DNA from 2 places in the Halomonas sp. 5021 genome. Region 2 is predicted to be linked to the other one. Evidence: predicted binding sites of a transcription regulator. Region 2 holds the regulator's gene; the other holds the start of a gene.

Region 1 (15,824 bases), on a different contig from region 2:
CCCTCCTAGCGATGCGTTAATGACCATGGCTCCATTCTAGTGCTAATAGTTCTCATTTTTAACAAAGAAATGGAAAAAAATCACGCGGGAGCGACTGCGCTCTGCGCAAGCGCGCTATCGGTAGTCAGAAGGAGAGGTGCCGATCAGGGGCATGGCAATGCGGTTTAGTCGTTTTTCATCAACGTCAACAGTTGTCCATGCCGCTCGGAGTGGGCTGCAAGTAGGCTATTCCATTCGCCGGGATGCGCCTCACCAGCGAGGTCGGTAACGCTGCAGCCTGCTTCTCGGGCAATCACAATGCCCGCGGCAATATCCCAGAACTCAAGCTTGGCGCCCTGGGACCAAAAGGCATCAAAACGGCCCAGACTGACGTAAGCGATCTCGAGCGCCGCCGAGCCAGGGGTGCGGATGCCAGCCACTTGTGGCATCAGCGCGGTAAGCTGGTTCAGGGCCGTGGCGCAATCGCCTTTGGCATGGTAGGGCAGGCAAGTGCTCACCAGCATTTCGGTCATTGGGCGAGGCGAAGGTGTGGTGAGCTTTCGATCATTGAGAAAAGCCCCCATGCCCTGGGCCGCCCAAAGCATTTCATCAAGCAGCGGTTGATAGACAACGCCCATGACGAGCTCATTACCTTTGGTGACCGCGATCGACACCGAAAAATGTGGCACGCCGTGCAGGAAGTTATTGGTGCCATCCAGCGGATCAATCACCACGGTATAGTCGCTATCGGAACTGGGCGTCAGGCCGCTTTCCTCACCAAGAAAGGCAATATCGGGAAAAGCGCTGCCGATACAGTCGATAATGATATTTTCAGCCGTTGTATCGTAGTAAGTCACGAAATCAGACGCGCCCTTTTGCTCAAAGGCAATCCGCCCCTTTTGCGAATACCCCTCGCGCAACAAGGTGCCAGCTTCATAAGCGGCTTGCTTGAGCGTTTCGAGCAGGTCATCGAGGCTATCAAGCATCTTGTTTTCCTTTGGATATTCGTCGTTCTGGGTGCGTTTATGGTGGTTAGTAAATCGTTTGATAAAGGTAACTAGCCATTCGTTACATGGTGATGACAGTGGCGTGTTTGCTTAGGCTCACTGTTTTAAACTTCTAGTGCCGCCGCCCTCACTAAGATAGCTGGCAAGACTATCGGCAAAGCGCCGGGCGGCAGGGAGGCCTCCCCAGGACCAATAATTAACGGGAATAATCGTATAGTTGCCCTGTTTAACGTTTGGCAAGTGTCGCCATTGGCCATCCGAGATGAGTTGTTCTACACCCCCGTCGGGGCCGTAGGGACTGTCGAGAAACACCAGCTTGGCATCGATATCAAACAGAGGCGTTGCGCTGACGGTTGTCATTCCCCATTGGCCTAGGTCTTTCTGCCATGCGTTCTCGAGACCCAGGCGATTCAACATCATGCCTTCCACACTGCCTGCGCCATACACCCGGGCATGGCGCTCATCCATCAGGCGCACCACCAACAAAGGCGAGTCGATATCCGCAAGCGCTTGTTTAAGAGATGTGAAGTGGCGACGGGACTGCTTGATATAACGTTCCGCCGCGTCAGGATCTTCCACCAAATCGCCAAGCTGAAGCGTCAATTCCTCGATGGTTTCCCAGCCGTTATGCTCGCCCTCGCCATCGGCATGTTGATAAAGCGGGTACTCCTTGACATCCGCAATGTTCCTGAGCCGCGGAAGTAAGCTGGCATGAGCAGGTGGAGAAATCAGGATATGGCTTGGAGGATCGCTTGCCAGTAGCTCAAGGTTAGGGAGATGGCGGTAACCCAGGTTGGTCGTATCGGGAAGAATGCCATCCTGGCGGGAGTAGGTTTCATAACCTCTCAGACCCGACAGAAATCTGGGCGGATGATCAATCGCATTGAGGGTTTCCGCGATGGCGAAGTCAAAGGTCGCCAAGGGCGCGACGCTGTTTTCGTCGCTGGCCATAGAGGCATTGCTCATCCATAAACTGATGAACAATGCGATCGACCAGGCCATGCATGGGTGACGTACAGAGCGATAAAACGTCTTTTGTTGATATGTCACGATTATTCCTGTGTATTGAACCGGAGTCCCTGATCGGTTCGTCCCCCGAATTTCTCGGGTGTTGCTGCGCATTTCGCCCATCTGTGTCAGGAAGTTGGTGTTGAGTGGGTCATCGACCACGATTCGCGCTGTTCGGCATTCTGAGCAAACACCACTGTTGGCGTACTGCAGGCAGCCATGGCAACAGCAGCCGTCAGCGGCTGCTTGTAGAAAGTGGTTTTGTCACCGGTGTGCCCCTGCAATGGAGTTCATTTAAAATTTAATGTGAATCATTACTGTTTATGGTATCGGCGCGTTTGGCGCGGTGTCAATGTTGCTTTATGGCTGGAGGAAAACCTGCCCAAGCGGGTGAAAATCACGTTTTTAAAATAACGCCAACAAGCATATCGTTATAAAAAGCGGGTTAGTGTTCAGCATTTGACTTACTGCGTTTTAACGCAAATAATAATTATTGCTTTTTATTCCGTAGTGTCAATCAAGGCAGGAGGCCAGGCTATGGATGTCCACCCCTGGAGCGCTGAATTAGAGGATATTTTCGTCAATCAGCGCCCCCGGCTCCGCTGTGTCGCTTCAAGGGTGCTGGGCAATACTGATCAAGCCGATGATGTATTGCAGGATGCCTACCTGAAAATTTCAGAGGCCACCACGCTGTTTGAGATGAAGCAGCCCATATCCTACGTGTCGCGTGTGGTGCGCAACCTTGCCATTGACCGCTGCCGCCGCTCGGCCTTTGAGTCAACGCTGTTTGCAAAAGAGGAGGAGGGGGATAACGCTTCCTGCGCCTCACACTCCCCAGAAGTGATTGCCATTGATCGCCAGTCTCTGGCCCAGGTGGTGGACGCACTGGATGAGCTGCCCGAGCGAACGCGGCGCGCCTTTGAGCTCTACCGTTCGGGAAGCCATACGCAACGGGAAGTGGCTCAGTTGCTGGGGGTTTCCACCACGTCAGTCAACTTCATGATTCGTGATGCGCTAACTCATTGCCGTCAGTCGCTGCGAGGCACGTCGTTGCCAGGCAGATAAGCAGACGTTCGCTGTGCCGCTTTTGTTGTCGCTTTGTTACACTGTCAGCACATAGTGAAAGCGTTGTTAGTAGCAGGCGCTTTCCGGTCCAATGATTGATCGGGCAGCAGTAGCGAGGCTAGACGGTAACGATGAATAACGACAGCGGCGATGAAGCCGTGTGGCAAACAGCCCTGGACTGGCTGATGCGCGAGCATGAAGAAACGTTGAGTGATGCGGATCGCGAGGCGCTCAATGCATGGCTAGCGGCGTCTTCCCAGCATCGCCGGGTATTCCGTGAAGCCGAACAGCTATGGTTGCTGACGGGGATGGTCCCGCGCAGTGATGAGCGTCGCTGACAAACGGTGGTTTTCTCTCCTTCCTATTTCCTTTTCCATGCCTGCTCTCCCCTCTACGACGGTTTAGCGCCTTGTGCGCACCCGGACAGCCTTAAGTCCGACAGGCTGCTGGTCCCAGACTGATTGATTTTCTTTCCCGTTAAATTTTCTGATACCTCACTCGTCATCATGTAATGAGAAGCAATTGCGTTTTATTTCTCATTCCTTAGACAATGGTGAGGTTAGTCCCATGACAAGCTGTTTTGATCGTGAAGATGCCGTCTTCCGCGTATTGGTCAACCACGAAGAGCAGTACTCCCTCTGGCCCGAGTGGAAGGCGATTCCCCCTGGATGGACCGACACCGGTGTGCTCGGCGATAAGCCAACCTGCCTCGACTACGTGGAAAAGACCTGGACCGATATGCGGCCCTTGTCGCTACGTCAGTGGATGGATGAGCAGGCCAACAGCGAGGCGGAGCAGGTGAATGCCGGTTAAGCGCTTGAGACTGCTCTGCCTGCCTTGTGCCGGGGCCAGCGCCACCATGTATCTGCGCTGGAAGCGTCAGTTGCCCGCCTGGATCGAGGTCTATCCCGTCGAGCTGCCTGGGCGTGGCGAGCGCCTGGGTGAGCCGCTCATCGATGACTTCGAGACCCAGGTCGTGAGGCTGTGCGAAGAGCAGGCAACTCGGATGCGCGGCGACTTCGCCCTGTTCGGTCACAGCATGGGGGCGTTGCTGGCCTATGGCATGGCCGCTCGCTTGCGCGATGTGGGGCGCCCTCAGCCGCGGATGCTGTTCGCCTCGGGCAGCGCGGCGCCCTCAATGCGCGACCCAGACCGCTTGGCGGGACTTGATAACGACAAAGGCCTGATTGCGGATCTTCGCCAGCAGGGCGGTACCCCAGAGGAGGTATTCGAAAGCCCGGAACTGCTACGCCTCACGCTCGATGTAATGGCAGCGGACTATCGTCTCTGCCGCAGTTTCCGCTATCGCGGCGGTGCGACGCTTGCATACCCCCTACAGGTGCTCGCCGGTCGCGATGACGATGTCGAAAGCGAACGCCTGGACGCGTGGCAGCGGGAAGCGGGTGGGGCGTTCGCGTTGAACTGGTTTGACGGCGGTCACTTCTTTATTCGTCAGCAGCAGGCCCAGGTGCTGGCGACCATCGAGCGCGCGCTGACCCGACGGCTTGAGGAGGTGCCCCATGCAGCGCCTGCGGTTAGCTGAAGGCACCCCTGAGGGCCTTGAAGTCTGGCGCTTGGCGCTTGACTTGGACGCCCCGGTGGCCGTCGACGACGAGCGGCTGCTGAGCCAGGCCGAGTGGCAGCGCGCCCAGCGGCTTCGCCGTCACCCCGATGTCTTCCGCGCCGTGGCGACACGTGCAGCCCTGCGGCGACTGCTATCAGTGCACACTGGTATAGCGCCAGAAAAGCTGATGTTTACCCACAACACCTTCGGCAAGCCACGCCTGAAAAGCGCTAATGGGCCGGCCTTCAATATTTCCCACTCTGGCCATGTCGCTCTGATCGCGCTTGCTCCCGGCGGCGCGGTGGGGGTCGATATTGAGCGCTGCCGGTCGGAGGCCGAACTTGCACCGCTGAGCGAGCTGGTGCTATCGCCGAGCGAGCAGCTCGACCACGCACTGCCCTTCATGGAGCGCTGGGTGGTTAAAGAGGCGGTGCTCAAAGCCCTGGGCCTGGGCATTGCAGAGCATTTGCAGGCGCTCTCGGTTATGCCCGCTCCTGGGCCATCAGGCACCTATCACCTTGAGCACTCGCTCCCCATTTCATCCTCTTTGCAAGCATGGCCGCTGTCAGCGCCGAGTGGCTATGCCGCCGCCCTGGGCTATCTCGACAAAAGCTATGTCGACGCGGGCTGTACCTGCTATGCCCATGGCGCACAGGGCCAACGCGACTCAACGACTTTTCAGGAGATCCATCATGGATAATCAAAGCGCAATCCCAACGCAACCCACCAACGCCATTCCCGAACGTCAGGGGCCTGCTGACTCGGAGCTGCCCATCATGATATCCCCCGCCTACCCGGGGCAGCCACTGCTGGAAGCCTTTGGCGAGTTGCGTGGGGATATTGAATCCCTGGTGACTCGAGTTGGCGGCGTGCTGCTAAGAGGCTTTGATGTGCCCACCGTGGACGATTTTCAGCAGTTTGCCGCCGCCTTTGGTCATCCGCTGCTGAGTTATGAGTTTGCCTCAACACCGCGTTCAGCAGTGTCATCGGGTATTTATACCTCGACCGAATACCCCGCCCATCAACATATTCCCCTCCACAATGAGCAGGCTTATACCCGCGAGTGGCCGATGAAAATCTGGTTCCACTGCGTCACCGCCGCCCCTGAAGGGGGAGAGACGCCGATCGCCGATAGCCGCGCGATTTACCGTCGCATGCCGTTAGAGATTCGCGAGCGTTTCGAACCCGGCATTCTCTACGTGCGCAACTACGGCGATTTCGATATGCCTTGGCAACAGGTGTTTAACACCGAAGACCGCGCTGAAGTGGAGGCATTCTGCCACCGGGCGGGGATTCGCTGCGAGTGGAAACCCGACGGCGACCTGCGTACCACCCAGCTATGTCAAGGCATAGAGACTCACCCGGTTACCGGTGAGCGGGTGTGGTTCAACCAGGGCCATCTTTTCCATGTCTCCAACCTGCAGCCAGAGGTACGCGAGTCGCTGGAAGAGATGCTCGACCCCGAAGACATGCCCCGCAACGTCTTCTTTGCCGATGGCAGCCCCATCGACGACGCCATTTTCGACGAGGTTCGCGGTGTGCTGGCCGACGAAACGGTGATGTTCCCCTGGCAGGCCGGTGACGTGCTGATGCTCGACAACATGCTGGTCGCCCACGCGCGCACGCCGTTTAAAGGGCCACGCAAAGTCGTTGTCGCCATGGCGGAAGGCCACGGCAACCTCTCAAGCGACTGAACGCCTCCTCCCACGGCCAGGAATTCCAGCAGGTATACCCATGACTACAAGGCACGCTCAGACAATGAACAGCCACCCGGCCCATCACGATGTTTTTATAAGCTATGTCGAGCACTTGAGCCGTCTGGCCCGGGAAAGACCCGGCGACAGAGCGCTGGTCGTCGTAAATGCTCAAGGCGAGACCATCCTCGACTACGCCACGCTGGAGCGGCGTTCCCGCGCCCTGGCCAGCGAGCTCCAGCAGCGGTTCCCGGTTGGTGAGCGCGCCTTGATCCTGCTGGATAACGACGAACACTACGTGGTGTCGTTCTTTGCCTGCCTGTATGCCGGGGTGATTGCCGTGCCGGTCTTCCCACCGGAATCGGCTAGGCAGCAGCACCTGGCACGCTTGCTGGCCATCGCCGACGATAGCCAGGCGGCCTGTGTGCTCACTTCTTCGGCGATTATCGAGCTGATCGCCTCAGCGGGAAAAGACGTTGGTAGCGCCGAATTGATCCCCGTGGATGCCGTGTATGAGAGCCGCGCTGAATACTGGGCTGAGTACCGACCTCAGCGTGACGATATCGCCTTTTTGCAGTACACCTCAGGTTCCACGGCCACGCCCAAAGGCGTCATGGTGAGTCATGGCAACCTGATGGCGAACGAGCGTGCCATCGAGACGGGCTTCACGATTGGCGCTGACGATGTCTTCGTCAGTTGGCTGCCGCTGTACCATGACATGGGCCTGATCGGTGGGTTGCTGCAACCCCTCTATCGCGGTATCCCTGCCGTACTGATGAGCCCCACTTTCTTTCTGCAACGGCCGATACGCTGGCTGGAAGCGATTTCCCGTCATGGGGGCACTATCAGCGGCGGCCCAGACTTCGCCTACCGGCTGTGCCTTGAACGTATTCGCGACGAGCAGGTAAAAGCGCTCGATTTATCCAACTGGCGGGTCGCGTTCTCAGGCGCCGAACCGGTGCGCCACGCAACCCTCACTGGCTTTATCGAACGTTTCCGCCCTGCGGGCTTCGCCGCTGATGCCGCAGCCCCCTGCTATGGCCTGGCCGAAGCGACGTTATTGGTCAGCTGTAATCCACGCGGTTCGGGCGTGGTGGGTGCGGCTTTTTCTCAACAGTCACTGGCCGAAGGTAAAGCTGTTTCAGCCGTTGAAGGCAATACGCTGGTGGACTGCGGCACGCCGGAGCCGGGTCACACAATCGATATTGTCGATCCCGAAGGGTTTCTCTCGCTGCCCGAAGGCGACGTGGGCGAGATCTGGGTCAATGGGCCCAGCGTGGCACACGGGTATTGGCGGAACCCCGAGGCAACGGCCAACACCTTTGTCACCCGCGATGGGGTCAGTTGGCAGCACACCGATGCAGAGGCTCACGACGTTCGCGATGATCGCTGGCTGCGCACCGGTGATCTGGGCTTTCTGCACGAAGGGCAGCTGTATATCGCCGGGCGCATCAAAGATCTCATCATTCTGCGCGGCCATAACGTCTACCCCCAGGATATCGAGAGCGCTATCGAGGCGGAAGTGGAAGCAGTGCGCAAAGGACGCGTAGCGGCCTTTGCCGTGACCACACCTGAAGGCACCGAGGGGATTGGCGTGGCGGCTGAGGTCTCCCGAGGTATGCAGAAGCTGGTGCCCGTCGAGACGCTGGTCGAAGCGCTAAGCGAGACGGTGGGGAATGCTTGCCACGAGCCACTTTCTGTCACGCTTCTACTCAACCCCGGCGGCCTCCCCAAGACCTCCAGCGGCAAGCTACAGCGCAGTGCCTGCCGCCAGGGCTGGGAGGCAGGTAGCCTGGATGCTTACGCCATTCACGCCTTTGGGCATTTTGCCAGCGGTGGCGACGCTGAGTGCGGAGGAAAGTCATCGCCATCTACCACGGAACCAGAGAGCGAAACGGAGCAGGCGTTGGCGAAGCTCTGGTGCCAAGTGCTGGGGGACGGCAAGGAAAAGCCGTTGGGAAAAGATGCTCACTTCTTCTCCAGCGGGGGTAATTCTCTGGCGGCGGTGCGCCTAGCCGCCGCCATCAGTGATCACTGGGGCGTCGAGCTATCTCTGCACGCGCTGTTCGAGCAACCGCGCTTGTCTGCCATGGCTAAAGCTATCGAAGCACGTTTGGCGGCACCATCGGATCAACGAGGGATGGCCATCCCCCGTCTTGAAGATGATCAGCGTCAAGGCGACATACCGCTGTCGGAAGGACAGCGCAGCCTATGGCTGACGTGGCAGCTCGATCCCCATAGCGCTGGTTACAATATGGCGGGGGCACTGCACTTCAAGGGGGAGGTGGATTTACCGGCGCTCAATGCAGCGCTAGAGGCCCTGGTTCAGCGACATGACATTTTACGTACATATTATCCCTTGAGTGAGGCGGGAGAACCTGTTCAGCGGCTAGCGCAGGACTGGAGTCCTGAGCTGATCTGTGACGATATACCCGGTGATACCGCGGATGAACAGGAGCAGGCACTGCAGGACGCTCTCTCCGAACTGGCGAGGCAACCTTTTGATCTTGAAAATGCGCCTCCCTTAAACGTTGCCCTCTACCGCTTGTCCCCAGAGCACCATGTATTAGCCGTCGTTCAGCACCACATTGCTGGCGATGGATGGTCAGTACAGGTGCTCATCGATGATCTATGCGCACTTTATGAGGGTGCGTGCACACAGCAAGAAGTCAAGCTTGCACCACTGCCAATACAGTTCGCAGATTATGCGGTTTGGCAGCAGCGTCAGCAGCATAGCAGTGAGAGACATAGTAGTGAGCGACAGAGCCAACTTGCTCACTGGTGCGAACGCCTCGCCGGGGATCATCCCCCGCTGGCATTGCCGCTGGATCGTCCACGCCAAGCGCTGTCCGCACCGAGCGAAGGCCAGCTGCGCTTTACGCTTCCTCGTGAGTTGAGCGAGCAGCTACGTAGCTTATCCCGTGAACGAAGTGTTTCGCTCTACGCCGTGATCTTGGCACTATTAAAGCTGACACTGCATCGCTTTAGCAGTGAGACAGATATCAAAGTAGGGGCCCCCATTGCCAATCGCCATAAAGCCGAGCTCCAGGGCTTGATTGGTTACCTTATCAATGTCGTTGTCCTGCGCACTCAGGTTGATCCCACTAAAAACTTCGAACGTTTATTAGATGAGGTGAACGCTACCCTGATCGATGCCCAGCTGCATCAAGAGGTGCCTTTCGATCAGTTGGTGGAGGCACTGCAGCTTGAACGGCAACCCGGGGTACATCCACTATTTCAGGTGAAGTGTACTCAGCAGGAAAGGTGGCAGGCGGAGCGTCACGTGGTTGGCCTGGCGATTCAAGCCGAGCAGGTATTCACAGGCATTGCTCACTTCGACCTGAGTCTCGATTTTTGCGATGAGTCCGAGGGAATAGCAGGTCTATTCGCTTATTCCGCAGAGCTATTCGATGCCAATACGATCGAGCGTTTCTGCCAGGCATTCCGGTGCCTGGCCGAGCAGGTCGTCGCTGATCCGCAGTCTCATACGGCGATGCTGGCGCTACCCGAGCCTATCTCCGTGCTGGAAGGCAACCAAAGCGAATGTCTTGCTCAGGATATCCCCACTCTGCTGTCGAAAGCGGTGGCAGTTAATGCTGATGAGCCAGCTGTAGATGATGGGCAATACTGCTATACCTACGCCGGCCTGGACGCTCAAGCCCAGCGTATAGCACAGGCACTGGTCGCACAGGGAGTAGGCGCTGAAGTGCGTGTTGCCATTCACGCCGAACGCTCATGTGAATACGTACTTGGCATTCTCGCCGTACTCAAAGCGGGCGGGGCGTTTGTGCCGTTGGATCCACAACTACCGATGGAACGTTTGGCCTATCAACTGGCTGACAGTGGCGCTCGCTTAATGCTGAGCAGTATGGCTTGCGACTGGAGCGATGACATTCCGGTAATGGAACTGGCGTTTGCCGATGATATTCCAGTTGCAGTAGAGCACGAACCACCCGTTATCCATCCCCAGCAGACGGCCTATGTGATCTATACCTCTGGCTCCACGGGTAAGCCCAAGGGCGTAGTGGTAAGTCACGGTGCGCTGGCCAATTATGTACAGGGTGTTCTGGAAGCGTTGGCGCTACCAGAGGATGCCCGCAACATGGCGATGGTGTCGACGGTAGCGGCGGATCTGGGGCATACGGTGCTGTTTGGTGCCTTGTGCACCGGCCGCACCTTGCACCTCATTTCTCCCGAGTGCGCCTTTGACCCGGATGCCTTTGCAGCTTATATGCGGGAACAGCGGGTGGATGTGCTCAAGATTGTGCCCAGCCACCTGCGGGCACTGCTGAGTGCGGCAACCCCGGCTGACGTGCTTACGCACGAGCGCCTGATTCTGGGCGGCGAAGCGACCGACTGGGCGCTACTGGAACGTATCGCCGAGCTTAAGCCAACCTGCCAAGTGCTTAATCACTACGGGCCTACGGAAACCACGGTAGGTATTCTCACCCAGCAAGCTGACATAGCCGATCGAGCTGCCAGCACACTGCCGATCGGCACACCGCTGGCCAATGCTCAGGCCTATGTGCTTGATCCTTGGCTTAATCCGGTGCCGAAGGGTGTTGCCGGTGAGCTCTACCTAGGCGGGCCAGGGCTGGCGCAAGGGTATCTGTACCGGCTGGGGCAAACGGCGGAACGTTTCGTTGCCAGCCCCTTCCATGCAAGGGAGAGGCTGTATCGCAGCGGTGACCGGGTGCGCCAACTGGCCGACGGTAGCCTGGAGTTCCTTGGCCGTGTGGATGATCAGGTCAAGATTCGCGGATATCGGGTGGAGCCGAACGAAATCGCTGCCCTGTTGCGCGACCACCCAGGGGTCTTGGAAGCAGAAGTCGTCGCAAGGGATGACAATGAAGGCCGCGCGCAACTGTATGCCTACGTGGTGATGGCAACCGGGAGCGACGTCGATGACGCCGAGTTACTAGAGCAGCTTGGCGAGCGCGTACCGGACTATATGGTGCCCAGCGCCCTGGTACGGCTGGATGGCTTACCACTAACCGCCAATGGCAAGCTGGATCGCAAGGCGTTGCCAGAGCCAGTGCGAGCCGATGGTGGTAAAGCCTTCGAAGCGCCCCAGGGAGAAGCAGAGGAGGCGTTGGCAGCGGTCTGGGCTGACGTGATCGGCTGCGAGCAGGTGGGGCGTAACGACAACTTCTTTGAGCTGGGTGGTGACTCCATCCTCAGCCTGCAGATCGTTGCGCGCTCGCGCAAGCGTGGCTACAAGATAGCGCCCAAGCAGTTGATGGAAGGGCAGACCGTGGCCGCCGTGGCAGCGATGGCCACGCCCCTGGCGGCGGCCGCACCTAAACAAGTGGCTGCGCCTGATAAGGTGGCTTCCTTTGCACTGTTGCCGGTGCAGCGCTGGTTCTTCGAGCAGAACTTCGCCGAGCCAAACCACTGGAATCAGTCGTTGATGCTGGAAGCGGCCAGTGGTGTAGATGCCGCGCTGCTACGACGCGCCATTGAGGCAGTGGTAGATCACCATAGCGCCTTGCGGCTGCGCTTTGAGCGCGTTGGCGATAGCTGGCAACAAGCCTATGGCAAGCTAGCCGATGACCTCTTCGAGCACCTGGATCTGAGTGACCAAGCGGATCCTGAGCAGGCCATCACCCAGGCCGCCGATGCTGCGCAGCGCAGCCTGAGTTTGACGCGACCGTTCCGGGCCATCTGGATGGAGCTGGGGGGCGAGTATGGTGGGCGCCTACTGCTAGTGGCTCATCACCTAGTGGTAGACGGCGTCTCGTGGCGCGTGATTCTTGATGACCTGCAAACGGCCTACACGCAGTTAAGTGCAGGAAAGGCAGCCGACCTGCCACCGGCCACCACCTCGTTAGCTGAGTGGGCGAGTGCCCTGGCCGACTACGCCAAATCGCAGGCGTTGGCTGAGCAACGCCCTTATTGGGAAGACCTAGTTAAAGCGCCAGAGCCTAGCCTACCGGCACAGAATCCCCAGGGCAGCAACACCGTTGCAGATACCGCCTCACTTGCCGGCAGCTTGTCTACTGAGGCAACCACGCAACTGCTGGGGCCGGTGCATAAAGCCTACCGTACCCAGATGGACGATCTGCTTCTCACGGCGCTGTCGAGCGCCCTGTGCCAGTGGGCGGAGCGATATAGTGTATTGATCGAGCTGGAAGGCCATGGTCGCGAAGACCTGTTCGACGGTGTCGATCTCAGTCGCAGCGTGGGTTGGTTCACCTCGCTCTACCCGGTGAGTTTGGCGCCGGGTAGTACCGAACCGGGCTCGAGCCTCAAAGCCATCAAGGAGCAGCTTCGCCAGGTGCCCGACAAGGGGCTCGGCTACGGCGTGCTGCGCTATTTGAAAGAGGAGCCTGCGCTGGTCGGCGGTGCCTACCCTCAGGTCACCTTCAATTATCTAGGCCAGTTGGATCGTTCTCTACAGGGCGATGGGGTTTGGCGGCTTGCCAAAGAGAATGCAGGGCAGACTCGCGCGCCGCAAAGCAAGCGCCGTACCTGGATTGAGGTGGTGGCCTGGGTTCAAGATGGCCAATTGCGCTTCGATTGGCATTACAGTCGTGAGATTCACAGCGAGGCGGCGATAAATGCCTTGCAAGTAAGCTTCCAAGCGCAACTAGAGGCATTGATTGAGCACTGTGCTAGCGGCGTTCGTGGCGCAACACCTTCGGACTTCCCGCTGTCGGGGCTGAGTCAGACGCAGTTGGACGGTTTGCCTGTTGCCGCCGATCAACTGGCGGATATCTATCCGCTATCGCCATTGCAACAGGGCATGCTGTTCCACAGCCTCTACGATGACCAGGATGTGGCCTATCTCAACCAGTTACAGGTGGAGATTAGCAACCTGGATGTTGAGCGCTTCAAGGCCGCCTGGGATCAAGTGCTAGAGCGTCACGAGATTCTGCGTAGCGGCTTCATGGAGAACGCTGGCGCACCGCTGCAGTGGGTGGCACGCACCGTCGAGCTGCCGTGGTTTGAAGCGGATTGGCGCGGAAGAGAGGATCTATCAGCGGCGCTTGAGAGGCTTGCCGAGGAGCAGCGGGCGCCATTCGATCTTACGTTGCCGCCGCTGATGCGCTTGGCGCTGGTGACAGTCGCCGATAACCGGCACTGCTTTATCTGGACGCGTCACCATCTGCTGCTGGATGGCTGGAGTACCTCGCAACTGATGGGTGAGGTTCTGCGCTGCTACGTCGGTGAATCCCTGCCATCTGTAGAAGGACGCTATCGTGATTACATTGAATGGTTGCAGCGCCGTGACGCTGATGCTAGTGAAGCCTACTGGCGTGCCCAGCTGCAGCATCTTGATGCGCCCACGCATCTCGTCAGTGCGATGCCTAGCCCCCACGAAGTGCAAGCTGGACACAAAGATATATCCCTGTCGCTAGATAGCACGACCACTCAGCGACTGGAGAATTTCGCCAAGGCTGCTCACGTAACACTCAATACACTAATGCAAGGTGCCTGGTCGCTGCTGGTGGCCCGTTACACGGGGCAAGATAGCCTCTGTTTTGGAGCCACCGTCGCCGGGCGACCTGCGGAGCTACCAGCGGCAGAGCAGTTGATTGGTCCCTTCATCAATACCTTGCCGCTCATTGTCTCACTGAATCCCTCACTGCGTGTCGATGAGTGGTTGCGCCAGTTGCAGGAACAAAACTTGGCGAGTCGCGAGCATGAGCATACGCCGCTCTATGACATCCAGCTCTGGGCGGGGCAGGGTGGTCAATCACTGTTCGATAGTTTGTTGGTATTCGAGAACTATCCTGTGGATGCAGCATTGGATCAGAACCTGCCGGGCGAATTGGTGTTCGGCGAGGTGGCCAACCGCGAGCAAACCAATTACCCCGTAACGCTGGCCGTCTTCCAGAAGGAAACGTTGGAACTTTGCTTCAGCTATTCAAGATCACAGCTAGACGATTCCGTTGCCATGATGTTGATTCAGCATCTGGTTAGAGCGCTTGAGCAACTGAGCGAGTCAGCGACTCAACGAGTTGGGGAGATTGATTGGTTAAGTGACGAAGAGCGGCAGCAAATAGAGGCGTGGAGCGTTAACGGTGATCGCTATACCAAGACCGACCCGGTCCACCGTCTGATCGAACACCGTGTCGAGATAACCCCAGAGGCTACGGCCGTAGTATTCGAAGATCAGTCACTCAACTACGCCAAACTCAATGATCGAGCCAACCAGTTAGCCCATTATCTGATTGGCTTAGGCGTAAAACCCGAAACCCGAGTGGGCATCTCGGTGGAACGCTCCATCGAGATGGTGGTGGGGCTACTGGGTATCCTCAAAGCGGGTGGTGCTTATGTACCACTAGACCCAGATTATCCGAGTGATCGGTTGGCCTATATGGTCGAGGACAGCGGTATTGAGCTGCTACTTACCCAGCAACACCTTCGTGAGTCGTTACCAGTAGCCGAAAACCTGAATGTCATCGAACTGGATCAGTTGGATGTGACGCATCATGCGTCGACCAATCCAAGCGTGGCCCTGCACGGTGAACACCTAGCCTATGTGATTTATACCTCGGGCTCTACCGGGCGGCCCAAGGGCGCAGCTAACCGCCATCACGCGTTGACTAACCGCCTACAGTGGATGCAGGAGGCCTATGATCTAACGGCCGATGATGCGGTATTGCAGAAGACGCCGTTCAGCTTCGATGTTTCTGTGTGGGAGTTCTTCTGGCCGCTGATGCAGGGCGCGCGGCTAGTGATGGCCCCGCCAGGCGCTCACCGTGAGCCAGCCCAACTGGTTGAATTAATCCGTACCCACAAGATCACCACGCTACATTTCGTACCTTCAATGCTTCAGGCCTTCCTAGCGCATGGTGAGGTAGAAGCCTGCACCAGCCTGACGCGTCTGGTATGTAGCGGCGAGGCGCTTCCGGCAGCGCTGCAAAACCAGGTATTTACCCGCCTGCCTCACACGGCGCTCTACAACCTCTATGGCCCCACCGAAGCTGCCATCGATGTGACCCACTGGACGTGCCAAGACGATGGGCGCAATCAGGTAGCGATCGGCAAACCGATCGCAGGTATCCGCACTTACGTACTGGATGGTGATCTTAACCTGGCGCCGCCTGGCGTCGCAGGGGAGCTCTATCTGGGTGGCGTGGGCTTGTCGCGGGGCTACCTGCACCGTCCTGACCTTACTGCAGAACGCTTTGTCGCCGATCCTTTTGCACAGGGCGAATGCCTCTACCGTACGGGCGATTTGGTGCGCTGGCGTGACGATGGTCAGCTTGAGTACCTGGGCCGCCTCGATCATCAGGTGAAGATCCGCGGCCTGCGTATCGAACTGGGCGAGATCGAAGCCGAACTATTGGTTCAGCCGGAGGTTCGCGAGGCGGTGGTGGTTGCCCAAGACACCCCTAGTGGCTCGAGGCTGGTGGCCTATGTGGTGCCCCAAGCTGACAGTGAACTCGATAGCGCCGTATTACGTGAAGCGCTGGGCCAACAACTACCGGACTATATGGTGCCGGGGGTTGTGGTGGCTCTTGATGCACTGCCGCTGAATGCCAATGGCAAAGTAGA
Region 2 (15,824 bases):
GGCGACCCGGCCAATGAGTTCTGTACCCTGAAAAGCGGCTGGGCTTACTCGTATCGCCATCTGGAGAACGGCGACCGCCAGATACTGGAAGTCTTTTTGCCAGGCGATATCATTGGACTGCGTGAGTTTGCCTTTAATCAGCGTCTCGAGAACGTGCGCATGATCAACGACGGGGTTATCTGCCATTTTCCCCATCGCCGCATGCTCGAGCTATTTCGCCAGTCGCTACCGTTAACCTCGGTCATGTTCGCCATCGGCAGTCGTCAGCAAGCATTACTAACCGAACGGCTAGTCAACATTGCCCGGCGCAGCGCCCGCCAGAAAATGGCTCATTTTCTTCATGAAATGTATTTACGGCTGCGCCAGACAAACGACGATATCAGTGGCCAGTTCCGCTTACCGCTTTCCCAGGAGCAGTTGGCCGATATACTGGGTTTGAGCCCGGTCCACGTCAGCCGAACGTTCAGCGCCCTCAGCGAGGATGGGCTGGTCTTCCGCGACCGCCATAACGTCACGATCCCGGACCTGGACGCCCTCTCGGTAGAAGGCGAGTTTGACGACGCCTACCTGACCGATAATGTGCGCCCACTGTTTGATGCCGCGGGCTAGACCCTACCTCCTCGTCTCCCCAACAAGCAAAAAACGCCGCGGGCTGACTAAGCTCGCGGCGTTTCTCATACGGCGATGCCGCTTATTAGCCGCACTTAGACCAGCCACACCCCGCGTAACAGGTCGGGCAGCCATCCATCATGATCAGCTCACCGCGGCATTCCGGGCAGTGGCCGACGACCGCCGGTCCGCTGGCCTGGTCAGTGGTCGACGCCGCCTGACCGATGGGCTCGACCGCCCCGCTGCCGGCCTCGTCGGGGGTATCATCCACGGGGGGCTGCCAGGCGTGGCCGTGCTGCATACGATGCGCGTACCGCTCCACCAGGCTTTCCACCGGCACCTGGTTGCCGTCCTGATCCAGAAAGCCCCGGCGATACAGAATCTGCTGGATCGACCAGGCAATAGCGGCCACTTCGGAATCGTGGAACATGGGTTTGTTCCAGCGGTTCATGCCACAACGCACCAGCCCCTTATCCCAGGCAACCTTGCGTAGGTCCGCGACCGCCTGGGTGACATAGCCGCCCCGCGCCGCCAGTGACAGGCTACGCATGGTAGCCGTAATCCATTGGTGTTCGCTGGAAAGCTGCCCGGAAGGGAAGAAAAACTCCACCGGCCGCTCGATGACCACGCGTTTGCCGCCGACCACGCCTTCCACCGGCATGAAGGACACCAGTAGATAAACTTTTTTGCGGCCTTCAGCGCCCACGTAGGAAATCTTTTCCGAGACGGCCTCCAGCGTGCCTTCCGGGCGCGACGGAATGCGCACCGTCAGCGGGTCTTCCTCGGGCAGAGTTGGGTTGGGCGCCGTCGGCTCCTGCTGTTTGATACGGTAACCGACGATCTTTGAGGTAATTTCAACAGTCATAACGTTCTCCACTTAGCAAAGGTGTGCATTGGCTGTGCGTGATGGGCCGCGTCCAGGCATCACCATTTGCCGTAAGTGCCTTCTTTCAAGCCATCAAACAGGTTGGCGGCATTGTGCTCTTCACCGTCGTAGATCACTTTTTCATCGCCGGCCAGTTCGAGGGTTTCACCGTTCTCGAGCTCAAATACATAGGTAGTGTTTTTCAGGTCATCCTCACGCACCAGCACGCCCTGGAAGGCTTCCGGGTTAAAGCGGAAGGTCGTGCAGCCTTTCAGGCGGCTTTCATAAGCCTGTAGATACAGGTCTTGGAACTGTTCGAACGGAAATTCGGTGGGCACGTTAACCGTTTTGGAAATCGCCGAGTCGATCCATTGCTGGGCCGCCGCCTGCACCGCGACATGCTGCTCGGGGGTGACGGCATCAGCCGTAATGAAGTAGTCAGGGAGGTCACTGTCCACCGCATCAGCAGCAATAAAGTGGCGATAGGCTGCCAGCTCGAAGGACACAACTTCGACCTGCTCTTTGGTTTTCTTGCCAGACTGGATGATATTGCGGAAATAACGGTGCGAGAACGACGGCTCGATGCCGTTGGAGGCGTTGTTACCCATCGATAGCGAAATCGTGCCGGTCGGCGCGATAGAGCTGTGATGGGTAAAGCGAGCACCGTGTTCCGCAAGCTGCGCCACCAGTTCGGGTTCCAGCTCAGCCACCTTGTTCATGTACTGGCTGTAGCGGGCATGGAGAATGCGACCGGGCACCTTATCGCCCACTTCATAGCCGTCTTTGGCAAGCTGAGGACGCTCACGCATCATCTTCGGCGTGATCACGTGCTCTTCGGCAAGTACCGGCGCCATGCCTTTCTCTTGGGAAAGCTCTAGCGCCTGCTTCCAGCCTTCTAGTGCCAGGTGACGACTGACTTCTTCCGTGAAGGCCAGCGACGCCTGTGAGCCATAGGGGATCTTGAGCATGGTCAACGTCGAGCCCAGGCCCAGAAACCCCATGCCATGGCGACGCTTGGCTTCGATTTCGCGCTGCTGCTGGGGCAGCGGCAAGCCGGCAATCTCGACCACGTTATCCAGCATGCGGGTGAAGATCGCCACCACCTTGCGGTAGCGATCCCAATCAAAGCGCGGCTGGTCACTGAACGGTTCAATCACGAACTGGGTCAGGTTGACCGAGCCCAGTAGGCAAGCGCCTTCCGGCGGCAGCGGCTGCTCACCGCAGGGGTTGGTGGCGCGGATATCTTCGCAGAACCAGTTATTGTTCATGCGGTTCACCTGATCAATCAGGATGAACCCAGGCTCGGCATAGTCGTAGGTCGAGGACATGATGGTGTCCCACAGTTCCCGCGCCTTGATCACCTCGACAATGCGGCAGGCCACACGGCCTTCATCGTCGACCGTGTAGCCGTCTTCAACTACCGGCCAGTCACGGTAGATGATGTCCTCGGCGCTGACGTCTTCTTTCTCGCCGGGGTGGAGCGGGAAGGCCAGCGGCCAGTCCGTGTTATGCTTGACGGCCTCCATGAACTCGTCGGTAATCAACAGGCTAAGGTTAAACTGACGCAGCCGCCCCGCTTCGCGCTTGGCCTGGATAAACTCACGCACATCGGGGTGGCCAACATCGAAGGTGCCCATCTGGGCGCCTCGGCGGCCGCCCGCCGAGGCGACGGTAAAGCACATCTTGTCGTAGATATCCATGAACGCCAGGGGGCCGTTGGTGCCCGCACCTGCACCAAACACAAAGGCGCCCTTGTGGCGCAGCGTGGAGAAGTCGTAGCCGATACCGGCGCCGGACTTGAGCGTCATCCCTGCGTCCACCACGGAATCCAGAATATCGCGCATCGAATCGCGGATGGTGCGCGACACGGTGCAGTTGATCAGACTTACCGCGGGCTTATAGGCGTCAGCCCCGGCATTGGAGAGAATACGACCTGCAGGAACCGCACCATTTTCCAGCGCCCAACGGAATTTGGGCAGCCACTCTTGCGCCTTGTCACCTTCTACATCCGCCAAGGCTTTCGCTACACGCTCGAAGGTCGCGCCCAGGTCCTGATCCACCGGTTGGCTATGGCGATCCTTCAGACGATACTTGGCATCCCAAATTTCCCGCGACGGCGCCTGCAGCGGGACATCGTTAGAGGTGTTCATAGCCTGGGTAGCAGTACTCATGTCGCGAAACTCCTTAGCGGCGGTGAAAATAGCACTTGGTCAAAGCGATTATACGAGGCAACCGGATGAAGTATAGCCCTGACTTTCCACTATATCGGCTGCTTTTTGATATTTTTTCTACCATATATAGAAAAATCAGCGCGTTAGCCTTTTGTCCCCGAGCATCAGACGATAGGCTAAGGGTTTTCCAGATGATGGGCCTGCTCATGCCGTTAATATCGCGTTTTCAATCCGCACTTGCTTACCCTGCACTTGGCGCGGCATTGGTGTTATCGCTGCCATCGGCTCATGCCGTGTCGTTTAACGTCGAAGACGACCAAACCCATGAGCATTGGCAGTCGATGTCATTGACCCTCGGTGACGAGCGGCATTTTCGTGCCGTGGAAGCGCACAGCTATTCGGATGCCACCTTGAGTATCAATGCCACCCAGGGCGTGTGCGACTTACCCTGGCTGGAGATGCGTGTCGAGCTGGAGGCCGCTCAGGGCGAAAGCCAAGCGGTTAATCAGGTGCCTGCGCGGCTACGCGTCGATGAGCGAGAGCGCATTCACAGCGTCGCCGAATTTATCACCGAGCGTGGCGATAACGGCTTTTATGCCCACTTTTATCTCAACGATATCGATCAATTGATCGCCGACATGAGTGTTGGTGAACAGGTCTTCCTGGGTTTTGATCAGGGAGATGAAGACCCCTGGTACATGATATTCAGCCTGGAGGGCGCGGGAGAGGCACTGGCAAGGATGCAGCGCCTGTGCCGGGATGCGTCTTAGCGGGGGTTACTCCTGGATTGGCGGTTGCCTGAGTACCAGTTCGACACGACGGTTGGCCGCCCGCCCCTGCGCCGTTGCATTACTTGCGATCGGCTGGGTATCGGCATAGCCAACGGCGCGCATGCGATCAACCTCGAGCCCCTGGCTATCCAGGTGGCGGACCACTGCGATCGCCCGTGCTGCTGATAGCTCCCAGTTGGAAGGAAAGCGCGAGGTCGCGATGGGCACGTTATCGGTATGGCCTTCGATCGATACCTGTCCATCAAAGGCGCTGAGCACCTCGACAAGACTTTCGACAAGGTCACGGCCCTGCCCGGTGAGTTGCGCCCGGCCGCTATCGAACAACAGGTTGTCGTTGATGCGCAGCGTCACCCCTTCCCGCCCCTGGGAGACATCCACCCCGGGGATACTGACACCCTCAAAGCGTGGCTTAAGGCCGCTATGACGGGGCTCGATCCCGGCCGCCAGGGACGCCAGAGGCAGGTCGGCAATCGCGCCGGGAGATGCTTCAACGACGCTGGCTTGCGATCCGGCATCGTTACCGCCGGGTGGCGCCAGCGAGAGCAGCAAGACAAACAAGGTCAGCAACAGCGTCAATACATCCAGATAGCTGGTCATCCAGCCATCGTCGCCACTGTCCTTGGGCAGTGGCGCTTCCAATGTATGGCGGGTATCCCGGTCCAACATGCCGACTACCCCTTGGCGGGGGCGCTATTCGAGGCGCGCGGCTTCTTGACCTCCGGCTCGCGGATTTCGTCATGGTAATTGGCGACAAAGGAATTGAGCGTTTCTTCAATAAAGGAAGGTAACCGCCGCTTGGTAATCAGGGAGATCCCTTCCAGCACCATGTTCATGGTGATCAGGCGCTCCTCGGTGCGTCGCTCGAGCTTTACCGCGATAGGCTTGAACACCAGATTGGCCAGCAGGATACCGTAGAAGGTGGTCAGCAGCGCCACCGCCATGCGCGGGCCGATCACATCAAGATTGCCGGCGTCCATGACTTCCAGCATATTGACCAGTCCCACCAGGGTGCCAATCATGCCGAAAGCGGGCGCATAAGTGGCCATGGTGCGGAATATCTGGGCTTCCGCATGCTCACGCGCCTTCAGCCGCGCAATACGCCAGCGCAACATATCGAAGATTTCGTCTTCTTTGGTGTTGGCGATCACCAGTTGAATGCCGGTCCGCAAAAACGGATTACGGGTGTTTTCGAGCTCTCGTTCAACAGCGCGGACATCGCCCTTGAACCACAGCCGGGACATGGCCACCAACTCGTTGATATCATCACGCACGTAGGTGTTTTCGCGCCGGAAGACCAGCCCGACCAGACGCACCACCCGCAGCACTTCCTTGAGGGGATAGCTGATAAAGGTAGCGGCAAGTGTGCCCGTGACCACGATGGCGAGCCCGGGCAGGTTGAGGAAGCTATCCGGCGATTCGGCGGTGAAAAACAGGACGCTTACCAGCAACAGGATGCTGGCGAAAATACCGATCAGCGTCGATGGGTTCATGTCGTGCTCCTTAAAGCAATATAACGGGGCTTATCAGCACCGAGCGCTAAAACGTCAGCCAATCGCCGTTGCCCTGGCAGTGACGTCAAAAGACCCTAAACCGAGTCGTTTAACTTGGCGCGCAGACGGCTGACTGCCTGACTATGCAACTGGGAAACGCGTGACTCCGTGACGCCGAGAACAGCGCCCACTTCTTTCAGGTTGAGCTCTTCCTGGTAATACAGCGCCATGAGCAACTTTTCACGCTCGGGCAGGGCCTCAATGGCCGCCACCAGGGTTTCCCGCTGCTGGGCATCGAGCAAGTGGTCAAACGGCGAACTCACGGTTTCGCGATTATGCGGTTCGCTGCCATCCGCCACCAGCTCTTCAAAGGGCAGCAACTGCCCGCTATTGGTATCGTGCAATAGCTGCTGATAGTCGCCCAGCGGCATCTCCATGGCGTCAGCGATTTCCGTTTCTTCGGGGGGACGCCCAAGCGACTGCTCCAAACGCCTGACGGTTTCATCAACGGCCCGCGCCGAACGACGGACGCTGCGAGGCAGCCAATCACGGGTACGCAATTCGTCCACCATCGCCCCGCGTATGCGCTGACTGGCAAACGTCGCAAAGGTGGCCCCCTGAGTGGCATCGAAACGTCCCAGAGCTTCCAGTAGCCCCATCATGCCTGCCTGGATTAAGTCATCCAGCTCTATGCTGGCCGGCAACCTGACCTGAAGCGTCAAGGCCTGACGTCTCACCAGTGGCATATACTCCGTCATCAGCTCACTTTGTTTGATCCTGCCTTGTGCTGTGTACATCCTATTGCCTCGCGGCTAAACCACCTGTGCTCACTGGTAATTCACTATCATCTGCAACCCTTTAACGCTAACGGGACGCTGCCCTGGGGTTAGCGCAAATTGAAAATGCAGGGGCGTTGTCGCACTTATGCCTGATAAAGCACGGGTCTCCCCACGCATGCCCGATAATGACACACAGCGCTCGGGGTGGCATAACCATGCCTGTAGCGCTGCCCCGGGCGCGTGTTGGTACTGCCACTGGACTCGCTCGATGACCGCCGCTGGCGTGGTAGCGCCCGCTGGAGGACGAACCGGTTCACTGCGACTGGCGCGGTCGCTCATGGTCACCATGAGCCCCGGCACATGTGTCACCCAGCTGCTGGACGCTCCCTGAGCAAACGAACCGAGTCCCAAGGCTAGTACCAAAATGCTAATCGCATGACGCCAATAGCCTAGCATGCATCGTTCCTTCTCATGAGCGGATTAACCCCGATTATTAGACGCTTTACCGGCGTTAGCTGCCATTAGCGGGCCAGCAATAGCAATTCAGTGTCAAGATAGTGGCCGGCCGCTTGCTGCAGGTTGGCCAATAGGCCTTGCCTGGGCAGGTGAGGCTCGTGCAGTGCCAACAAGCGTTGCGGGCCGTTATGCTGCCGCAGCTGTTTCAATAGCTGGTACATACGCCCAAATGCATCGGCATCGCTGCTGACCCACAACGCCCAGCGACGATGTTGCTGACTGAGCGTCGCCAGTTCTGGCTCATCCGGCATCACGATCCGAATATCCCAGTCGGCCGGATCCCCGGCCCAGGCTCGCCCTAGCGCGGCCCACTGGCCCAGGCGCGCGCTGACCTTGCGCACCTCTACCGGCCCATCACCTGATAGCCCGGTGACCATTAACGGCGTTTTAGGCTTAGGCGGTGTGACAGGCGGCTCCATGGCCGCCGCGCTGGGCACCACGGGTGAGCGGTAGGCCATCGGCCCGGATGATTCCGTTGCCTCGGGAGGCGCTTCATCGCCCCGCTGCTGACGCTGCAGATCCGCCCACTTGCGCAGCCCAGAAGCTTGGTCTTGTGCGCTCATGCTAGGCCCTCACGATTAACACCGCCCAGTTGGCGGATCGCATCACGGGCCATAAAGGCGTATACCAGCGCATCCAGCAATGCCGTATCCCGCCGACGGCGACGGCTGCTTAGCAGGTTCAGCACATCACCGTGCAATGCACCGGCGGCCTCGTCCTCGGCGCAATCAAGGTGCCCGGCAATGGCGGCAATGCCACTGGCCATCAACAGGCGCACTTCAGGGCTTACGTCGCCACTATCGGCGTCTTTGAGCTGCTGCCAGGCACGCCGTGTCAGCGCCGCAAGGCTTTCACTCTGCAGTTGGGTCACCAGCAGGCTCAGCACCTCATTGCCCAATCGCGCGGGGGTGAGCCAGTAACGGCGGGTGACCACTTTGGCGCTTTCGGGGTCACGGACTTCGCCATACCACGCCAGCAGCGCCCGCCCCTCTTTGTCGGTAACTTCGGCATAGGCCGTCCACAGCGCCATCGGCTGGCCACGGAAGCGCACATTGACGCGGTGATTGAGCGTACTCTCGGCAAACAGCTGGCGCAGCGCATAGCGTTCACCGTGCAAGTTTACCCTGAGTGCCGGGGGTGCCAAGCTGACCCAGGTCAGGTATTGGCGCTCTAACCAGGTCAACGCCTCGCTATCGGGTAATGACGGCAGCAGGTGCACGGCGACGCCATCGCGCTCGCTAAAGGTGGTCATGCGCGGTTGCCAGCCAGCGGGCTGGCGGTGCTGAAGCCAGGGTAGCGCCATCCAGGCGCCCTCGGCATCCAGTCCTATATCCGGCATCGCCCAATCGCAGCCGCGTTCATTGCGGCGGGGCGACCAGGCCATGCCCAGCATGTGTTGGGGCGGTGGGTACCCTTCCAGAAGCTCGTCCAGACGCTGATCCTGCAACACGCTGGGCAGGTTAGCGATATCCCAGACGCCTTCGAGACGCTCAAAGCCCACCATGCGCTCGCGCAGACGCGCAAACAGCGACGACAGACGGCGCCCCTGGCCCAGCACATCCCGTGACCAGCGGGGCATGCTGAGCGGTGCGGCGGATGGAGATCCACTGCCTGACCCGGCCGCGTCGGTATTCAGCGCCTGATCGACCAGGGTAGCCGGGTCCGCCACCGCCATATCTTCGGGGACCTGCTGACCATAGGAACCAAACAGCACGCGCATGCCATGGCGCATGACAATATCCAGGATAGGGGCCAAACGTCCCGCTTCGTCCTGCTTGGTGATGATGCAGTCATCCAGTTCAGCACCTGCCGCACGGGCAGCCTGGCGATAGCGCATCACCACTTCTTCCAACGTTTCCGGTTGGCTGGCGGCATTCAGCAGCAGTACCAACCTGACGTTGGAGCGACCACCCTGCAAGTGAGCGATCTGCTCGATGACCCGCTGGTCGCGCTGGCTCATGCCCACGGTATCGATGATGACCCACTGTTTGCCCTGCAGACGATTCAGCAGGTCGTCGATGGGTTGCTCCGCATCCAGCGCGTACATCGGGATATCCAGCAGGCGCGCGTAGATGCGCAGTTGCTCATGAGCGCCGATACGGAAGCTGTCGGTGGTCACCAGGGCGACGGGACGGGTCCCATGGCGCATGACAAAGCGAGCCGCGAGCTTGGCGGTAGTGGTCGTCTTGCCAACCCCGGTGGGCCCAACCAGGGCGACAATGCCCGTTTGATCGAAAAATTCGGGCTCATCCTGGAGCACGGCCAGTCGTGCCATCAGGCGCTCACGCAACCAAGGCAGTGCCTGCTCGCTGTCCGCACTTTGCGCCGACAGGAAGCCCGGCAGGTCCATCAGGATGTCGTCGGCAAGCTCGCGGCTGAAACCAACACCGCAAAGCAGCTGTCGCCAACGCTCTGTCCCGCTGGCGGTCGAGGCAGTGGGTGTTGTGCTACGGTCGGTGTGTTGGGAAGCAAGCAGCGAGCGCATATCCTGCATTTCGCGCAGTAAGCGCTCACTCATCGACTCCAGCGGATCCTTCGGCGCAGCCGGTGGCTCGTTGGCGGGAGGGGGCGAAGGCTCGAAATGATCAACGGCTTCGTCGGCCATGGCGAGAATTTCAACGCCGCCCTCAGTGCGCCGGTTCGCGACAATCAACGCGTCGTCACCCAGCGCTTCACGCACCTGGCGCATCACATCGCGACTGTTGGCGCCCACGAAACGTCTAACACTCATGTATTACCCCTGGCCGTGAGTCAAATAGTGACGCTGGCATCAGCGGCCCCCTACCACAGTGGTTACCCGCAGCGTGCGGTCATCGGGTATCTCAGCCTGGGACAGGACGGCCATATGGCGCAAGCGACGGCGCAAGAACCGCGACAACACCGCACGCAGGGAATGCTGAACCACCAGTACCGGCGGCTCGCCACTGCTTTCGTGGCGCTCCAGTGCCTGCTGGGCCTGGGTCATTAGCGTTTCGGCAAGCCCCGGCTCCATCGCCCCGTTGCCGTTCATCGCCTGCACCAGCACCTGCTCTAGCTGAGCATCCAGCCCCATCACGTTCAAGGTATCCTGACCGGCAAACCACTGCTGGGTAATCGCCCGGCCCAGGGCCACACGAACCAGAGCCGTCAGCTCGTTGGCGTCCTGCTGCTGGCTGGCGTACTCAGCCAGGGTATCAAGGATGGTGCGCATGTCGCGAATCGACACGTCTTCATCCAGCAGGTTCTGCAGGATACGCTGCAGCACCGTGAGCGAAATGGCCTTGGGTACGACTTCTTCCACCAGCGACTTCTGCTCGCTGCCCAGCTTGTCCAGCAGTTTCTGAACTTCCTGGCGGCCGAGCATTTCCGGCGAGTGGCGGTGCAATAGGTGATTGAGATGCGTCGCGATCACTGTGCTGGCGTCGACGACCGTGTAGCCGTAGACCTGGGCATGCTCTCGCTGGCTGGACTCAATCCACACCGCGGGCAAGCCAAAGGCAGGATCTTCGGTTGGCGTGCCTTGCAGTTCCCCGGACACCTGACCCGGGTTAATCGCCAGCCACTTGCCCGGATAGGCCTCGGCACGGCCAATTTCGGCGCCTTTCATTGACAGCACATAAGCGTTTGGCGACAGCTCCAGGTTGTCGCGTATATGCACTACCGGCGGCAGAAAGCCGACCTCCTGGGCAAACTTTTTACGAACGCTTTTAATCCGCGCCAACAACTCGCCTTTTTGTCGTGAATCGACTAGTGGAATCAGACGATGACCGACTTCCAGGCCGAGCGTATCGACCAGTTGGACATCTTCCCAGCTGGCCTCAGGCGCCTCCTGGGTCGGCGGTGGTGCGGCGGAGATTTCCTCCTTGACCAGCGCCTGCTCCTGGCGGCGCATGATGAACCAGGCCAGCCCGGCAAGCAGCAGGGTAAACAGCAGGAAAACCATGTTGGGCATGCCCGGCACAATACCTAGCAGGCCCATGACCATCGCTGCCAGGATCATCACCTGGGGGTTGATGAACAACTGGCTGATCATCTGCTGACCAACATCCTGGTCGGTATTGACCCGCGATACCGTCACACCGGCGGCCGTCGAAATAACCAGGGCGGGAATTTGCGCCACCAGGCCATCCCCGATGGCCAGCAACATATAGCTGCGACCGGCATCGCCGAAGCTCATATCGTGCTGCAGCATGCCAATCATCAGGCCGCCAATGATGTTAACGACCATGATCACCAGGCCCGCGACGGCATCGCCACGTACGAACTTGCTGGCACCATCCATCGACCCGTAAAAGTCGGCTTCCTGGGCGATTTCCGCACGCCGGTTCTTGGCGTCTTCCTCGCCAATCAGCCCTGCATTGAGGTCAGCATCGATTGCCATCTGCTTGCCAGGCATGGCGTCCAGCGTGAAGCGAGCACCCACTTCGGCGATACGCCCTGCACCTTTGGTGATAACCATGAAGTTGATGATCACCAGAATCAAAAAGACCACCAAACCCACGGCAAAATTACCACCGACCAGAAACGCCCCAAAAGCCTCGATCACCTTGCCGGCAGCGGCACCGCCCTGGTGCCCTTCCATCAGCACCACGCGGGTTGACGCCACGTTCAACGACAAACGCAGCAGCGTCGTAAACAGCAGCACGGCGGGGAAGGCGGCAAAGTCGAGGGGTTTTTGGGCGAACATGCTGACCATCAGCACCATGACGGCCATGGCGATATTGAAGGTAAACAGCAAATCCAGCGCAAACGGCGGCATGGGCACGATCATCATGCCCAGAATCATCAGGATCAGCAGTGGCCCGGCGAGCAACTGGACTTTTACGTCGCTCACCCAGTCACGCCGACTCATTAGTTGGGTAAAGCCTTTCATGTTTGGGCCTCATCGCCACCGGCGCCACGCCCGGGGGTTTCCATTTCCGGGGGCACCGGCAGATTATCGGGGGTAGGCGGCACTTCGCCTCCTTGTTGCGCTACATTTTTCAAGCGATATGCCCAGGCCATGACCTCGGCCACGGCCGTATATAGATTCGCCGGTATTTCGGCGTCCAGATCGACGTGATGATACAGCGCCCGCGCCAGCGGTGCTGCTTCTAACCGTGGCACTTCCGCTTCATTGGCAATTTCACGGATGCGTTCGGCCACCGCATCAGTGCCTTTAGCCACCAGGCGTGGCGCCCCCATCTGCCCCTCTTGATACGACAGCGCCACTGCGTAGTGGGTCGGGTTGGTAATGATGACGTCCGCCTCCGGCACCTTGCTCATCATACGGCCGCGCGCCATGGCCTGCTGCTGCTGGCGAATCCGGGCCTTCACCTGAGGGTCGCCTTCTGATTCCTTGTGCTCGCGCTTGACTTCTTCCTGGCTCATGCGCAATTTCTTGGCATTACTCCACAGCTGGAAGGGCACATCAATCAAAATCACCACGATCAACGCCAGGATCATCAATCCCGCTGCCTGGGCCGCCATGGTCAAGGCGCTGGCCAACGCTTGCTGAATAGGCTGGTTCATCAGTGACATGAACTTGCCCATATTAAGGTATAAAAATGCCGCACCTACGCTACCGACCAGCAGTGTCTTGGCAATCGCCTTGGCCAGCTCGATCAATGCTTGGGTAGCGAAGATGCGCTTCATCCCGGATAGCGGATTCAGCTTGGACAGTTTCGGCTGCATCGACTTTCCTGAAATCAAAAAACCGCCCAGCAGCGCAGGTGACACCAGCGCGATCAATGTCAGCAGTAAAAACAGCGGCATCATTGCAAACAGAGTGCGCCTGCCGAGATCGATGGCATGGGTCACCATCGGCATACCTTCCATGGCGTGGCGGCGCTCGAATAGAAAAGCCTGCTCCATCACCATGCCAAGCTGATTGTAGAGCATTTGTCCCATGGTCCAGAGGCCAATCACCCCGCCCAAGAGCACCAGAAAGGTGGTCAGCTCCCGCGAGCGGGGCACCTGCCCTTCTTCACGCGCCTTTTCCAGCCGTCGGGGCGTGGCCTCTTCGGTCTTTTCCTGGTCGCTGTCGTCTTCTGCCATGCGGTCATCCGGCCAGGTAATGTATCGCGGCTAAACACGAAAAGCCGCCCCTAAGGACGGCTGAGCGAAACGTCGTGTAACCCGAGCAAGGGTTCAAACCGTGCGCTAGAAGCCCAATTCGTCCAATAGATCGTCGACCTGATCTTGCCCGGTCACGATATCAGGTGCATTGTCCTTCACTTGAGGCCCATTCAAAAGCTCTTCGTTACGCCGTGCATTCTCGTTTTTCCACTGATCTTCGGCCTTGCGTTGCATCGTTTCTCGTGCCTGGGCCTCCGGAACGTTGTCAATGAGCACCTGAACCAGCTGATGTTCAATCTCGCGAATGACGTCCATCATCTTCTTGATGACCTGACCGGTAAGGTCCTGGAAATCCTGTGCCATCATGATTTCCATCAACTCTTTATTGGTCGCCGCCGCCATATCCGGCACGCTCCCCAGATAGCCACGCGTATCTTTGACCAGCGCTTTGGCTTCGTCCAACTCCTTTGGCGCTTCAAACCACTCTGCCCAACGCTTATCCAACGCCTCAGCCTGATCGCTAAGCTGATCCTGAAGCGGTTGGGCCCGGTCAATCGCATTCAGCGAGCGATCTGCCGCCTGCTCGGTCATGGTGGCGACGTAATGCAAACGGTCGCGTGCATCGGGTATCGCTTCAGCCGCTCGCTCGATTTCCTTATCCAGCCCCAGCTCACGCATGTTTTCCCTCAACATGCGGGTCAGTTTGCCAACGCGATGAATAAGATCTTCGGCGGCCTCTTCGGACAGTTGGGTAGAACCGGACTGCTCATTCTGGCTCATGGTGCTCTCTCCTCGTAATCCCGGCCCGCAGGCCTTGCCGCGTTACTTACCCAATTTGTCAAAGATCTTATTGAGCTTTTCTTCCAGCGTCGCGGCTGTAAACGGCTTCACAACATAGCCGTTGGCGCCCGCCTGAGCCGCCGCAATGATGTTTTCTTTCTTGGCTTCCGCCGTCACCATTAACACCGGCAACTCTTTGAGGGCGTCATCCTGACGGATTTCCTTGAGCATCTCCAGGCCATCCAGATTGGGCATGTTCCAATCAGAGACCACAAACTCAAAATTGCCTGCACGTAGCTTGTTCAAGGCATCCTGCCCATCCTCTGCCTCTTCTACGTTGGTAAAACCGAGTTCTTTCAACAAGCTGCGTACAATACGGCGCATCGTGGGGAAGTCATCCACCACCAAAAAGCTCATGTTCTTATCTGCCATGGGTCATCCTCTATCAGTTGGGGCTGGTTAAAATTCTTCCCAGTCGTCGTGTCCGCTGGTTGATGGCACTGAACGGCTAGGCGGAGTCGATGGTGTTTTGGCGGCTGGCGCGGCCACCGCTTTAGGCACTGAGCCTGCACTTGCCTGACGTGACGGCTGCTGATGAGCCACCTGCATGCCCACCAGTTTAAATACCGCCACCGCTTCTTCAAGGCGGTTGGCCTGCTCTTCCAATGACGACGCGGCGGCGGTGGCCTGTTGCACCAAGGAGGCATTCTGCTGGGTCACCTGGTCCATCTGGCCGACCGCTTGACTGACTTGTTCGATGCCGTCGCTCTGCTCCTGGGACGCAGCTGAGATTTCATCCATGATGTCGGTGACACGGCGTACAGACGTCACTACATCGGACATGGTTGTGCCTGCCTGTTCAACGAGGGTAGAGCCTTGCTGGATCTGAGTCACCGAGTCATCAATCAGCGCTTTGATCTCCTTGGCGGCATCAGCACTTCGGCTGGCGAGGTTGCGCACTTCCCCGGCTACGACAGCAAAGCCTCGGCCTTGCTCACCGGCACGGGCTGCTTCAACCGACGCATTGAGGGCCAGGATATTGGTTTGAAAGGCGATCGAGTCGATCACGCTGGTAATATCCGAGACTTTTTGCGAACTGCTGGAAATACCGTGCATGGTGGTCACCACCTGCTGCACCACGTCGCCGCCACGCTCAGCCGTGGACGATGCATCCGCTGCCAGCGTGCTTGCCTGGCGTGCATTGTCGGCATTCTGCTTCACCGTCGCCGTCATCTCTTCCATGCTGGAGGCAGTCTCTTCGATAGAGGCCGCCTGCTGCTCGGTACGCGATGAAAGGTCGGCATTGCCGCTGGCAATTTCGCGGGTACCGTGGTGAATTTCACGGCTGCCATCACGCACCCGCGCGACGATATCGTTGAGGCTGCCCTGCATCCGCTGCATCGCGGTATAAAGCTGGCCAATTTCGTTTTTGCCGCCGCTGGGGATCGCTGTGGTGAGATCTGCATCGGCAATGGTATCGAGCATCTGCACAGCTTCTTTGAGAGGCCGAATCACCACGCTGCGCAAGCCTGCATAAATCAAGAACAACAGAAGAAGCGTTACAGCAAAGATGATCCACTCAATAAAACTGTAGAACTGGTTAATGTCGTCCAGCTCCCGCTGGAGGGCATCGCCTCGCTCGCCAGCATAGCGCACGAATTCAGTCAACAATTCTTCCTGACGCTCTGCTGTTGGGGCCAACTCATCACGAATCGCATTGAAGCCGGTTGTATCCATCTGGTCCAGCGCTTCTATCTGCTGGTACGTCAGATCAAACACCGCTTCAA

The links. Region 2 encodes FliA, which starts transcription of late flagellar genes. Its sites were predicted from a motif close to CTAAAGTTNNNNNNNNNNCNGCCGATA; they were not measured.
Region 1: R3F64_RS08490 (MbtH family protein) is a predicted target of FliA. The motif match lies at 3,537-3,563, and genes of this name have one in related genera.

The regions. Positions count from the first base shown of each region.
Region 1 is NZ_JAXOVU010000003.1:351,751-367,574, forward strand. Features, by position in the region: gene R3F64_RS08470 (inositol monophosphatase family protein) at 165-965, opposite strand; gene R3F64_RS08475 (ABC transporter substrate-binding protein) at 1,083-2,036, opposite strand; gene R3F64_RS08480 (RNA polymerase factor sigma-70) at 2,532-3,059, shown strand; gene R3F64_RS08485 (FecR/PupR family sigma factor regulator) at 3,191-3,397, shown strand; gene R3F64_RS08490 (MbtH family protein) at 3,627-3,872, shown strand; gene R3F64_RS08495 (thioesterase II family protein) at 3,862-4,602, shown strand; gene R3F64_RS08500 (4'-phosphopantetheinyl transferase family protein) at 4,580-5,323, shown strand; gene R3F64_RS08505 (TauD/TfdA family dioxygenase) at 5,316-6,317, shown strand; gene R3F64_RS08510 (amino acid adenylation domain-containing protein) at 6,358-15,824, shown strand, end outside.
Region 2 is NZ_JAXOVU010000004.1:40,228-56,051, reverse strand. Features, by position in the region: gene R3F64_RS08820 (Crp/Fnr family transcriptional regulator) at 1-609, shown strand, start outside; gene R3F64_RS08815 (ribonucleoside-diphosphate reductase) at 695-1,474, opposite strand; gene R3F64_RS08810 (adenosylcobalamin-dependent ribonucleoside-diphosphate reductase) at 1,534-3,645, opposite strand; gene R3F64_RS08805 (hypothetical protein) at 3,852-4,415, shown strand; gene R3F64_RS08800 (OmpA/MotB family protein) at 4,422-5,102, opposite strand; gene R3F64_RS08795 (motility protein A) at 5,108-5,926, opposite strand; gene R3F64_RS08790 (RNA polymerase sigma factor FliA) at 6,022-6,723, opposite strand; gene R3F64_RS08785 (flagellar protein FlhE) at 6,754-7,161, opposite strand; gene R3F64_RS08780 (hypothetical protein) at 7,227-7,784, opposite strand; gene flhF (flagellar biosynthesis protein FlhF) at 7,781-9,952, opposite strand; gene flhA (flagellar biosynthesis protein FlhA) at 9,992-12,073, opposite strand; gene flhB (flagellar biosynthesis protein FlhB) at 12,070-13,236, opposite strand; gene cheZ (protein phosphatase CheZ) at 13,342-14,037, opposite strand; gene cheY (chemotaxis response regulator CheY) at 14,080-14,469, opposite strand; gene R3F64_RS08750 (methyl-accepting chemotaxis protein) at 14,497-15,824, opposite strand, start outside.